Regions from separate parts of the Streptosporangium sp. NPDC049248 genome, predicted to be linked through region 2. Evidence: predicted binding sites of a transcription regulator. Region 2 holds the regulator's gene; each other region holds the start of a gene.

Region 1 (3,339 bases), on a different contig from region 2:
CGTCACCTTGGCCGGGTCGATGATGCCCGCCTCGAACAGATTGACGTACTCACCCGTGGCCGCGTTGAGGCCCTCCCCCGGGGGCAGGTTGCGGACCCGCTCCACCACGACGCCGCCCTCGAGGCCGGCGTTGACCGCGATCTGCTTGAGCGGTTCCTCCAGAGCCTTGCGCACGATGGCGGCGCCGGTGGCCTCGTCGCCGACGAGTTCGAGCTTGTCGAAGGATTTGGCGCCGGCCTGCAGCAGGGCCACGCCACCGCCGGGGACGACGCCCTCCTCGACGGCCGCCTTCGCGTTGCGAACGGCGTCCTCGATGCGGTGCTTGCGTTCCTTGAGCTCGACCTCGGTCGCCGCGCCCGTCTTGATGACGGCCACGCCACCGGCGAGCTTGGCCAGGCGCTCCTGGAGCTTCTCGCGGTCGTAGTCGGAGTCGGTACGCTCGATCTCGGCGCGGATCTCGCCGACCCGGCCGGAGATGGCCTCGGCGTCACCCGCGCCGTCGACGATCGTGGTCTCGTCCTTGGTCACCACAACCTTGCGGGCCCGGCCCAGCAGGTCGAGAGTGGTGTTCTCCAGCTTGAGACCGACCTCCTCGGCGATGACCTGACCACCGGTCAGGATGGCGATGTCGCCCAGCATGGCCCTGCGGCGGTCACCGAAGCCCGGAGCCTTGACCGCCACCGACCGGAAGACTGCCTTCATCTTGTTGACGATCAAGGTGGCCAGGGCCTCGCCCTCGACGTCCTCGGCGATGACCAGCAGTGGCCTGCCGGACTGCACGACCTTGTCGAGCAGGGGCACCACGTCCCTGTTGGCGGAGACCTTGCCGCTCACGATCAGGACGTATGGATCGTCCAGGACCGCTTCGAGCCGGTCGGAGTCGGTGATGAAGAGCGGGGCGATGTAGCCCTTGTCGAAGCGCATGCCCTCGGTGAGCTCGAGCTCCAGGCCGAAGGTGTTGCTCTCCTCGACGGTGATGACGCCTTCCTTGCCGACCTTGTCCATCGCCTCGGCGATGAGCGCGCCGATCTCAGGGTCGGCGGCGGAGATGGAGGCGGTGGAGGCGATCTGCTCCTTGGTCTCCACTTCCTTGGCGAGCTTGGAGAGCTCCTCGCTGACCTGCTCGACGGCGGCCTCGATGCCCTTCTTCAGGGACATCGGGTTGGCGCCGGCGGCGACGTTGCGCAGGCCCTCGCGTACCAGTGCCTGGGCGAGCACGGTGGCGGTGGTGGTGCCGTCACCGGCGACGTCGTCGGTCCTCTTGGCGACCTCCTTGACCAGCTCGGCGCCGATCTTCTCCCACGGGTCCTGGAGCTCGATCTCCTTGGCGATGGACACGCCGTCGTTGGTGATCGTGGGAGCTCCCCACTTCTTCTCCAGCACGACGTTGCGGCCCTTGGGACCCAGGGTCACCTTGACGGCGTCGGCGAGCTGGTTCATGCCGCGCTCGAGAGCGCGTCGGGCGTCCTCGTCGAACGCGATCATCTTCGAAGTCATTCCTGCTCCTGCTCTTGGTAGGGGGCTGTCCGGGACGGCGCCCGCGACGGACGGTCTGGCGGCGGGCGGCCAACCCGCCGACGGACCTCGCCGCCCCGGCACACACCTTGTGGTCGGCACTCTCCAGGCGTGCGTGCCAGGTGCTCCGTCGCACTCTATCCACAACTTGCGCGTCACGCATATAGTGCGTGGCGCGCAGCGTTGGATAGAGTTGACCCATGAACGACGACGCCATGAACCTCCGGGCACGCAACAGCCAGGCCACCCGAGAGGCGATCAGCCACGCCGCACTGCGCCTGGCCATCGAGCAGGGCCCCAGCGGGCTGGCCCTGGTGCGTGTCCACGACATCGCCACGGCCGCGGGCGTCTCACCTCGCACCTACAACAACTACTTCTCCAGCAGGGCGGAGGCGATCTGCGCCTTCCAGGCCGACCAGTCCAGGCGCGCGGGGCAGGCGCTGCGCTCCCGGCCCGCCGGCGAACCACTCGATCAGGCCGTCATCGCGGCCGTGATCGAGCTCTACACCGACCCCGAACCCGACAAGGCCGGCCTACGCATGATCATGTCAACGCCCGAGTTGGAAGGCGAGGCGCTGAAGGCGTTCAGCATGGCGGAGGGCCCGCTCGCCGAGGCGATCGCGGCCCGCACCGGCACCGACCCCCAGCGCGACCTGTTCCCCGCCGTCACGGCCGCCGCGATCACCGGCGCCATCCGCGTGGCGGGGCGGCACTGGCTCGAACCCGGCAACCCCGAATCCTTCGCCACCACCCTGCGCCGCGCCCTGACCTGTATCTTTCCCGCCGAGTCATCCAAAGAGGAGTAGCGGTAAGAAACGTGTCGTAAGCCCCAGGCAGCGTTGATCTTGTGGCTCATTGATCCAGGACCGCCGGACTGTCCGATCTCGGCGCCGGCGGGCATCGCGGATTTCGGCGTCTGCGATCTTGTCATCGAGCAGCACGTGCAGCCGTGCGGTCTCGGTGGAGGCGCGGCCGGGGCGGCCGCCGATGGCCTCGACGGCGCCACGGTGGAGCCGGTGATGACCGGTGACCAAGTGCGGGAGAAAAGTGCTTGGGGTCGGCCGGCCAGACCACGACGTCCACGAAGGAGCCGACGCCGCCGGGCCAGATGGCGATGTCGAGCATCCGGTCGCGGGCCGGTGATTCGAATCGCTTCCGCGGTCTGCGCTCGCCGGACATTGGTTCACTACTCCGTGATACCGTGTAGTGGTACTCGGTAGTACAAAGTACCAGGAGATCGAAGAGGACCACGATGGACGACCTGACGGAGATGCTGAAGGGCACCCTTGAGGGCTGCGTGCTTGAAATCATCGGCAGCGAGGAGACCTACGGGTACGCCATCACGCGCCGGCTGAACGAACTCGGCTTCGCCGACGTCGTCGAGGGGACGGTTTACACCATCCTGCTGCGGCTGGAGAAGAACGGGCTCGTCCAGGCGACGAAACGACCGTCCGGGCTGGGCCCCCCGCGCAAGTTCTATGCGCTCAACGACGCGGGGCGCGAAGAACTCGCAACGTTCTGGGCTAAATGGGAGTACATCACATCACGGATCGACAAGCTCAAGGAGGGCGGGAGATGAACTTCTGGGAGAGCATGACAGGCAGCGATCTCACCAGGGAATGGAAGGCATTCGAAGCCCGGGCCGAGGCATTGCCGGCCGACTACCGGGCGGCATGGGAAGAGATCAAGGGTCATCTTTCTCCCTACTCGGACTTCACAGGTCGAAACCTGATGCCGATTCTCGACAATGCTCTGGGGCTGCTCGAAGAGACGGCCTCCGATGGGCAGAGCATTCACGAGGTGCTGGGTGACGACATCGAGGGC
Region 2 (3,339 bases):
CTCGTTCAGACGCTGCACACCGCGGCCGTAGAGCGGGATCGTCTGCCCCGACTGCGTACCGGGACGGATGTCCAGCTCCTCGGCTCCGTCGAGCGTCTCCATGGTCAGGATGGTGCCGAGCGCGGCCGCGGTCATCGGGATCTGCACCGTGCAGTGCAGGTCGTCGCCGCGCCGCTCGAAGATCTCGTGGGGGCGCTCGACGATCTCCAGGAACAGGTCGCCGGGCGGGCCGCCGCCTGGACCGATCTCGCCCTCTCCGGCGAGCTGGATGTGAGTACCGTCCTCCACCCCGGCGGGGATGCGGACCTTGATGGTCCGCCGGGTACGGACCCTGCCGTCACCGGAGCACTCCTGGCAGGGGTTGCGGATGATCGACCCGAAGCCGCCACACTGCGGGCAGGGCCGTGAGGTCATGACCTGACCGAGGAAGGAGCGGGTGACCTGGGATACCTCACCCCGGCCATGACACATGTCACAGGTGTCGGGGTGGGTGCCTGCGGCGGCGCCCGACCCCGTGCAGACCTCGCAGACCACCGCGGTGTCGACGACCAGCTCGCGGGTCGTGCCGAAGCCCGACTCGCGCAGGTCGAGCTCGACCCGGATGGTGGCGTTGCGTCCGCGACGGGCACGCGAGCGGGGTCCACGCCCGCCGCCGCCACCGGCCGCGCCGAAGAAGGCGTCCATGATGTCGCTGAACGGGAAGCCGGCACCGAAGCCACCGGCCCCCGCGCCGCCCGAGGCGAACGGGTCGGCCCCCATGTCGTACATCTGCCGCTTGCTGGAGTCGGACAGGACCTCGTAGGCCTGTGTGATCTCCTTGAAGCGCTCCTGAGTCTCGGGGTCGGGGTTGACGTCAGGATGCAGTTCGCGCGCCAGACGTCGGTACGCCTTCTTGATCTCTTCCGCACTGGCGTCACGGCGCACCCCGAGGGTGCCGTAGTAGTCGCTCTTAGCCACTTTTCGTTGACCTCTTATGATGCAGCCAGGATCTGGCTGACGTAGCGTGCCACCGCGCGCACCGCGCCCATCGTGACCGGGTAGTCCATCCGCGTCGGGCCCAGCACACCTAGCCGGGCCAGTTGCTTGTCCCCAGAACCGTATCCGGCGGCGACGATCGACGTGCCCTGGAGTCCGGTGTAGGGGTTCTCCGAGCCGATCCGCACGGTCAGCGCCGACAGGTCGGAGGTCTCACCGAGCAGTCGCATGAGCACGACCTGCTCTTCCAGTGCCTCCAGCACATCGCGGAGCCCGACCGTGAAGTCGGCTCCCGCGAGGTTGGCGGCCCCGGCAAAAACGATCTTCTCATCGTGCCTGTCCACCAGGGACTCCAGCAGCACGGACAGGATCGTGGCCGCGAGCGGCCGATCCTCGGCGGGCAGCCGCTCCGGCAGGTCGGCGACCTTGTCGGGAACGCTGGTGAGCCCGCACCCGTCAAGGGAGGTGTTGAGCATCGCTCGCAGATGGGCCACCCGCTGCTCGTCCACGACGTCGGGCAGCTCGACCACACGCTGCTCCACCCGGCCGGTGTTGGTGATGAGCACGAACATCAGCCGGCGCTCGCTCAGCGGCACCAGCTCGACGTGCCGGACCGTCGAGTTGGTCAGTGTCGGATACTGCACCACGGCGACCTGCCGGGTGAGCTGGGCAAGCAGCCGCACCGTCCGCATGACGACGTCGTCGATGTCCACCGCACCCGCGAGAAAGCTCTCGATGGCCTTGCGCTCCGCGCTCGACAGGGGTTTCACCTGCGAGAGCCGATCAACGAAGAGCCGGTAGCCCTTGTCCGTGGGCACCCGACCGGCGCTGGTGTGAGGCTGGGCGATGTAGCCCTGCTCCTCCAGCACCGCCATGTCGTTACGGATCGTCGCCGGGGACACTCCCAGACTGTGCCGATCCGCGAGAGCCTTCGAACCCACCGGCTCGTTGGTGGACACGTAGTCCTCGACGATGGCGCGAAGCACGGCGAGCTTCCGGTCGTCGACCAACGTGGTCACCTCCCTGCCTGCGTTCAGATGGGAAACACGAGGTCTGGCACTCTGTGTTCCCGAGTGCCAAGTGTACGGCCCCCGTACGGAAGGCGCGATAAGCAAGAGGTGCGGATGATGACGCCAAGCCATTGGCAAGTCAACTGCTATCGCGTTTCAACCGGTTACCGCCACAATTCGTACATGTCCAATGATTTTGGTTCTTTTCCGGGCGACGCCTCCCGCGGCCCCGGTTACGGCTCCCCCCAGCAGCCGTATGGTCAGCAGCCCCACCAGAACGGTCCCTCCTACGGTTACGCACCTCCCGGCTACGGCGCCCCGCAGAGCCCGCCCCCCAGCGGGAAGATCAAGCCCGGTATCGGATGGATCGTCGGGGTGTGGCTGCTCGCCCTGGTCAGCATCATCGTCGGCATCGGCGGTTTCGCAGGTGGCGTGCTGGGCGCGGTCACCAGCGCGGCGCCGACGAAGACGTTCGCCCCCGGCGAAAACACGACGGTCACGCTCGACCCGGCCGACAAGCCCGCCATCTATGTCTCCACCAGTGGACCCACCAATTTCGAGTGCACGCTGACCGGCGGCACCGGCACGCCCAGCCTGCAGAAGCCGCTCGTCCAGCAGACCGTGTCGGGTTCCGACGGCGTCGTCTGGGAGATGGGCCTGCAGATCGGCGTGGAGCAGGCGGGCGACTACCAGGTCAACTGCACCGCCGACCCGGCGGAGGGCACCACGTTCGGCGTGGGCCGGGAACTCGCCGCCGGATCACTGGTCGGCGGGGTGATCGCCCTGTTCGCGGTGCCCGGCATCGGGATCCTGCTGGCCATCGTCGTGACGATCGTCGTACTGGTGAAGCGGAGCAACGCCCGCAAGCGCCGGGCCGCCGCCTCGGCGGGGCAGTGGGGAGCACCGGGGCCCTACGGCAGGTGACCGCGGCGTTTGCTAGCGTCCCACGTGATCCCTTGCGAGAGACGGTGGGCGGTCGGTGATGTACGAGCGTGACGTTCTGGCGGGAGACTGGCGGCGCCCCCGCAGAGGGGAGATCCCCCGGATTCCCGCCGAGCTCGACCTGGTCGTCGAGGACGCCGACGGCGGCTTCTGCGGTGCCGTGGTGGCCTGCGACAAGGAGGCCGTCACCCTGGAGGACCGCTTCGGCCGTCGGCGGGTATTCCCGCTGGAGCCCGCCGCGTTCCTCCTGGAGGGCAGGACGGTGACGCTCGTGCGCCCGGCCGCCGCGCCACGTGGCCCCAGGCGGAGCGCGTCGGGCTCCATCGCGGTGGAGGGCCTGCGGGCCCAGGTGGCCAGGGAGAGCCGGATATACGTCGAGGGTGTGCACGACGCCGCGCTCGTGGAGAAGGTC
Region 3 (3,339 bases), on a different contig from region 2:
ACGACGACAGGCGTCCCCTCGGGGAAACAGCAAAAGAGGCGCCCCCGAGATCCCGGGGTCGCCTCTTTTACCAGAAAGCGTTGGACTTAGAAGTCCATGTCGCCGCCGCCGGGCATGGCGGGAGCGGCCGCGGCCTTCTCGGGCTTCTCGGCGATGACGGCCTCGGTGGTGAGGAACAGCGCCGCGATGGACGCCGCGTTCTGCAGAGCGGAACGCGTCACCTTGGCCGGGTCGATGATGCCCGTCTCGAACAGGTTGACGTACTCGCCGGTGGCGGCGTTGAGGCCCTCACCCGCGGGAAGGTTGCGCACCTTCTCCACCACGACGCCACCCTCGAGGCCGGCGTTGACGGCGATCTGCTTCAGCGGCTCCTCAAGGGCCTTCTTGACGATCGCGGCACCGGTGGCCTCGTCGCCGGAGAGCTCCAGCTTGTCGAACGCCTTGGCGCCGGCCTGCAGCAGGGCCACGCCACCGCCGGGGACGATGCCCTCCTCGACGGCCGCCTTCGCGTTGCGAACGGCGTCCTCGATGCGGTGCTTGCGCTCCTTGAGCTCGACCTCGGTCGCCGCGCCGGCCTTGATGACGGCCACGCCGCCGGCCAGCTTGGCGAGACGCTCCTGGAGCTTCTCGCGGTCGTAGTCGGAGTCGGTGTTGTCGATCTCGGCGCGGATCTGGTTGACCCGGCCGGCGATCTGCTCGGCGTCGCCGGCACCGTCGACGATGGTGGTCTCGTCCTTGGTGACGATGACCTGGCGGGCGCGGCCGAGCTGGTCCAGGGTGGTGGACTCCAGCTTGAGGCCGAGGTCCTCGCTGATGACCTGGGCACCGGTCAGGATGCCGATGTCACCCAGCATGGCCTTGCGACGGTCACCGAAACCGGGCGCCTTGACGGCGACCGAGCGGAACAGACCGCGGATCTTGTTGACGACCAGGGTGGCCAGGGCCTCGCCCTCGACGTCCTCGGCGATGATCAGCAGCGGCTTGCCGGCCTGCACGACCTTGTCGAGAACCGGGAGCAGGTCCTTGTTGGCGGACACCTTGGAGTTGACGACCAGGATGTACGGGTCGTCGAGGACGGCCTCCATACGCTCCGGGTCGGTCACGAAGTACATCGAGGTGAGACCCTTGTCGAAGCGCATGCCCTCGGTGAGCTCGAGCTCAAGGCCGAAGGTGTTGCTCTCCTCGACGGTGATGACGCCTTCCTTGCCGACCTTGTCCATCGCCTCGGCGATCATCTCGCCGATCTGCGGGTCGCCCGCGGAGATGGATGCGGTGGAGGCGATCTGCGCCTTCGTCTCCACGTCCTTGGCCAGCTTGGACAGCTCCTCCGACACGCGCTCGACGGCGGCCTCGATGCCCTTCTTCAGGGACATCGGGTTGGCACCGGCGGCGACGTTGCGGAGACCCTCGCGTACGAGAGCCTGAGCGAGCACGGTGGCGGTGGTGGTGCCGTCACCCGCGACGTCGTCGGTCTTCTTGGCGACTTCCTTGACGAGCTCGGCCCCGATCTTCTCCCACGGGTCCTCGAGCTCGATCTCCTTCGCAATGGAGACACCATCGTTGGTGATGGTGGGGGCGCCCCACTTCTTCTCCAGAACGACATTGCGGCCCTTGGGGCCGAGGGTCACCTTGACGGCGTCCGCGAGCTGGTTCATGCCACGCTCGAGACCGCGCCTGGCGTCCTCGTTAAACGCGATCATCTTGGCTGCCATACGGCTAGACCTCCCAGAGACAGGGTGGCTTGCACCGGACCGAGCCGACGCCCGCGACGGCATGCGGGCCCACGACTCCGTTCGGCGGGCCCCATCGCCTCGATCCAGGGTTGGCACTCTCTATGCGTGAGTGCCAACAACGTGTTTAGCACTCTACCTTGCCGAGTGCAAGCCACGACCCCTTGACCTGCGTCGCGCCCGGAGCGGGCTTCCGCTCCGGGCCACGTCAGCGTATGCGCCGCGTCACGCGGGCGTGTGTTCCGCGCAAAGCGAAGGCCCGGCTCGCCGATTGGGGAGGCGAGCCGGGCCTAGGTGGTGTGGATCCGGCGGACTGCGCTGCCGCGGGATCCACCGGCCCCTCCCCGCGGGTTCACGGGACGGCCATGTCAGACCGCCCGGACGGACTCCGCCTGGGGACCCTTCTGCCCCTGGGTGATCTCGAACTCGACTCGCTGGCCCTGCTCGAGTGCACGGTAGCCATCCATCATGATCGCGGAGTAATGGACGAACACATCCTTACCACCGTCTACCGCGATGAAGCCGTAGCCCTTGTCCGCGTTGAACCATTTGACGGTGCCCTGCGCCACTTGCGACTCCTCTTACTGGACTTAAGGACGACGCCCATTCCTCTCGCGAAGTCCTCAATCTCCGGGGCAGACTTCGCCACATCGATCGTCCTCGACCATACCTGTGGGAACCGGTTGGGCAACAGAGTCAAGCACCAAACTAGCTCTTTACAAGAGCATTTAGTACGAGAGCACAGTTTGACTATCACTATTAGTTAGTTAAAGATTACATTATCTTTCCCCACCGCGAATACCGGTTTACGCCACAAAGCATGACACCCGCACGCGGCCGGAGCCGGGCGGGTGTCATGGAGAGGGTGTCGCAAGCGCCCCCCGGGAGGGTGAGGCGGGTGCGACCGGCGCGGTGCGGGGGGTGGGTCTCAGCCCCCGGCGACCGCCGGGATGATGGAGACCTGGACGCCGGAGGGCGTGGCCGTGTCGAGGTTGTCGGCGAAGCGGACGTCCTCATCTCCCACATAGACGTTGACAAAACGGCGGATCTTACCCGTTTCATCAAGAATCCGGGCACCGATCCCCGGGAAGTCCGCGTCAAGCTTCTGGAGGACGTCGCGCAGGGTCTCGCCCTCTCCGCTCACCTCGGCAGCACCACCGGTGTAAGTCCGGAGAATCGTCGGAATCCGCACAGAAACGCTCATAATTCAGTACCTTTCACGATTTCTAGGCGATTGCCGCACGGAATGCGTCAAGGGAGGGACGAATCACGGCGGTGGGGCGCGCCTCGGCGGCCACCGCGTCGAGGGTCTTGAGACCGTCGCCGGTGTTGAGAACCACGGTCTCCGCCTCCGGGTCGAGCCTCCCGGCCGCGACCAGCTTGCGGAGCACGCCGACGGTGACACCTCCGGCGGTCTCGGCGAAGATGCCCTCGGTCCTGGCCAGCAGCCGGATCGCGTCGACGATCTCGGGGTCGGTGACGTCCTCGACCGCGCCGCCGGTGCGGCGGGCGATGTCCAGCACGTACGGACCGTCGGCGGGGTTGCCGATCGCCAGCGACTTGGCGATCGTGTCCGGCTTCACCGGGCGGATCACGTCGTGGCCCGCCT

Evidence for each region. The regulator HrcA, encoded in region 2, represses chaperone genes, less so after heat shock. The targets are predictions, from matches to a motif close to TTGGCACTCTCNNNNNGAGAGTGCCAA.
Region 1: a site for HrcA is predicted at 1,611-1,637, ahead of groL (chaperonin GroEL). Genes of this name have one in related genera too.
Region 3: a site for HrcA is predicted at 1,823-1,849, ahead of groL (chaperonin GroEL). Genes of this name have one in related genera too.

Annotation. Positions count from the first base shown of each region.
Region 1 covers NZ_JBFAQY010000034.1:47,318-50,656, reverse strand. The annotation lists gene groL (chaperonin GroEL) at 1-1,497, opposite strand, end outside; gene AB0K21_RS38745 (TetR family transcriptional regulator) at 1,716-2,321, shown strand; gene AB0K21_RS38740 (PadR family transcriptional regulator) at 2,768-3,094, shown strand; gene AB0K21_RS38735 (DUF1048 domain-containing protein) at 3,091-3,339, shown strand, end outside.
Region 2 covers NZ_JBFAQY010000004.1:262,564-265,902, forward strand. The annotation lists gene dnaJ (molecular chaperone DnaJ) at 1-957, opposite strand, end outside; gene hrcA (heat-inducible transcriptional repressor HrcA) at 972-1,985, opposite strand; gene AB0K21_RS10455 (hypothetical protein) at 2,169-2,909, shown strand; gene AB0K21_RS10460 (DUF3097 domain-containing protein) at 2,968-3,339, shown strand, end outside.
Region 3 covers NZ_JBFAQY010000006.1:32,740-36,078, reverse strand. The annotation lists gene groL (chaperonin GroEL) at 87-1,712, opposite strand; gene AB0K21_RS13680 (cold-shock protein) at 2,099-2,299, opposite strand; gene AB0K21_RS13675 (MoaD/ThiS family protein) at 2,659-2,934, opposite strand; gene thrC (threonine synthase) at 2,957-3,339, opposite strand, start outside.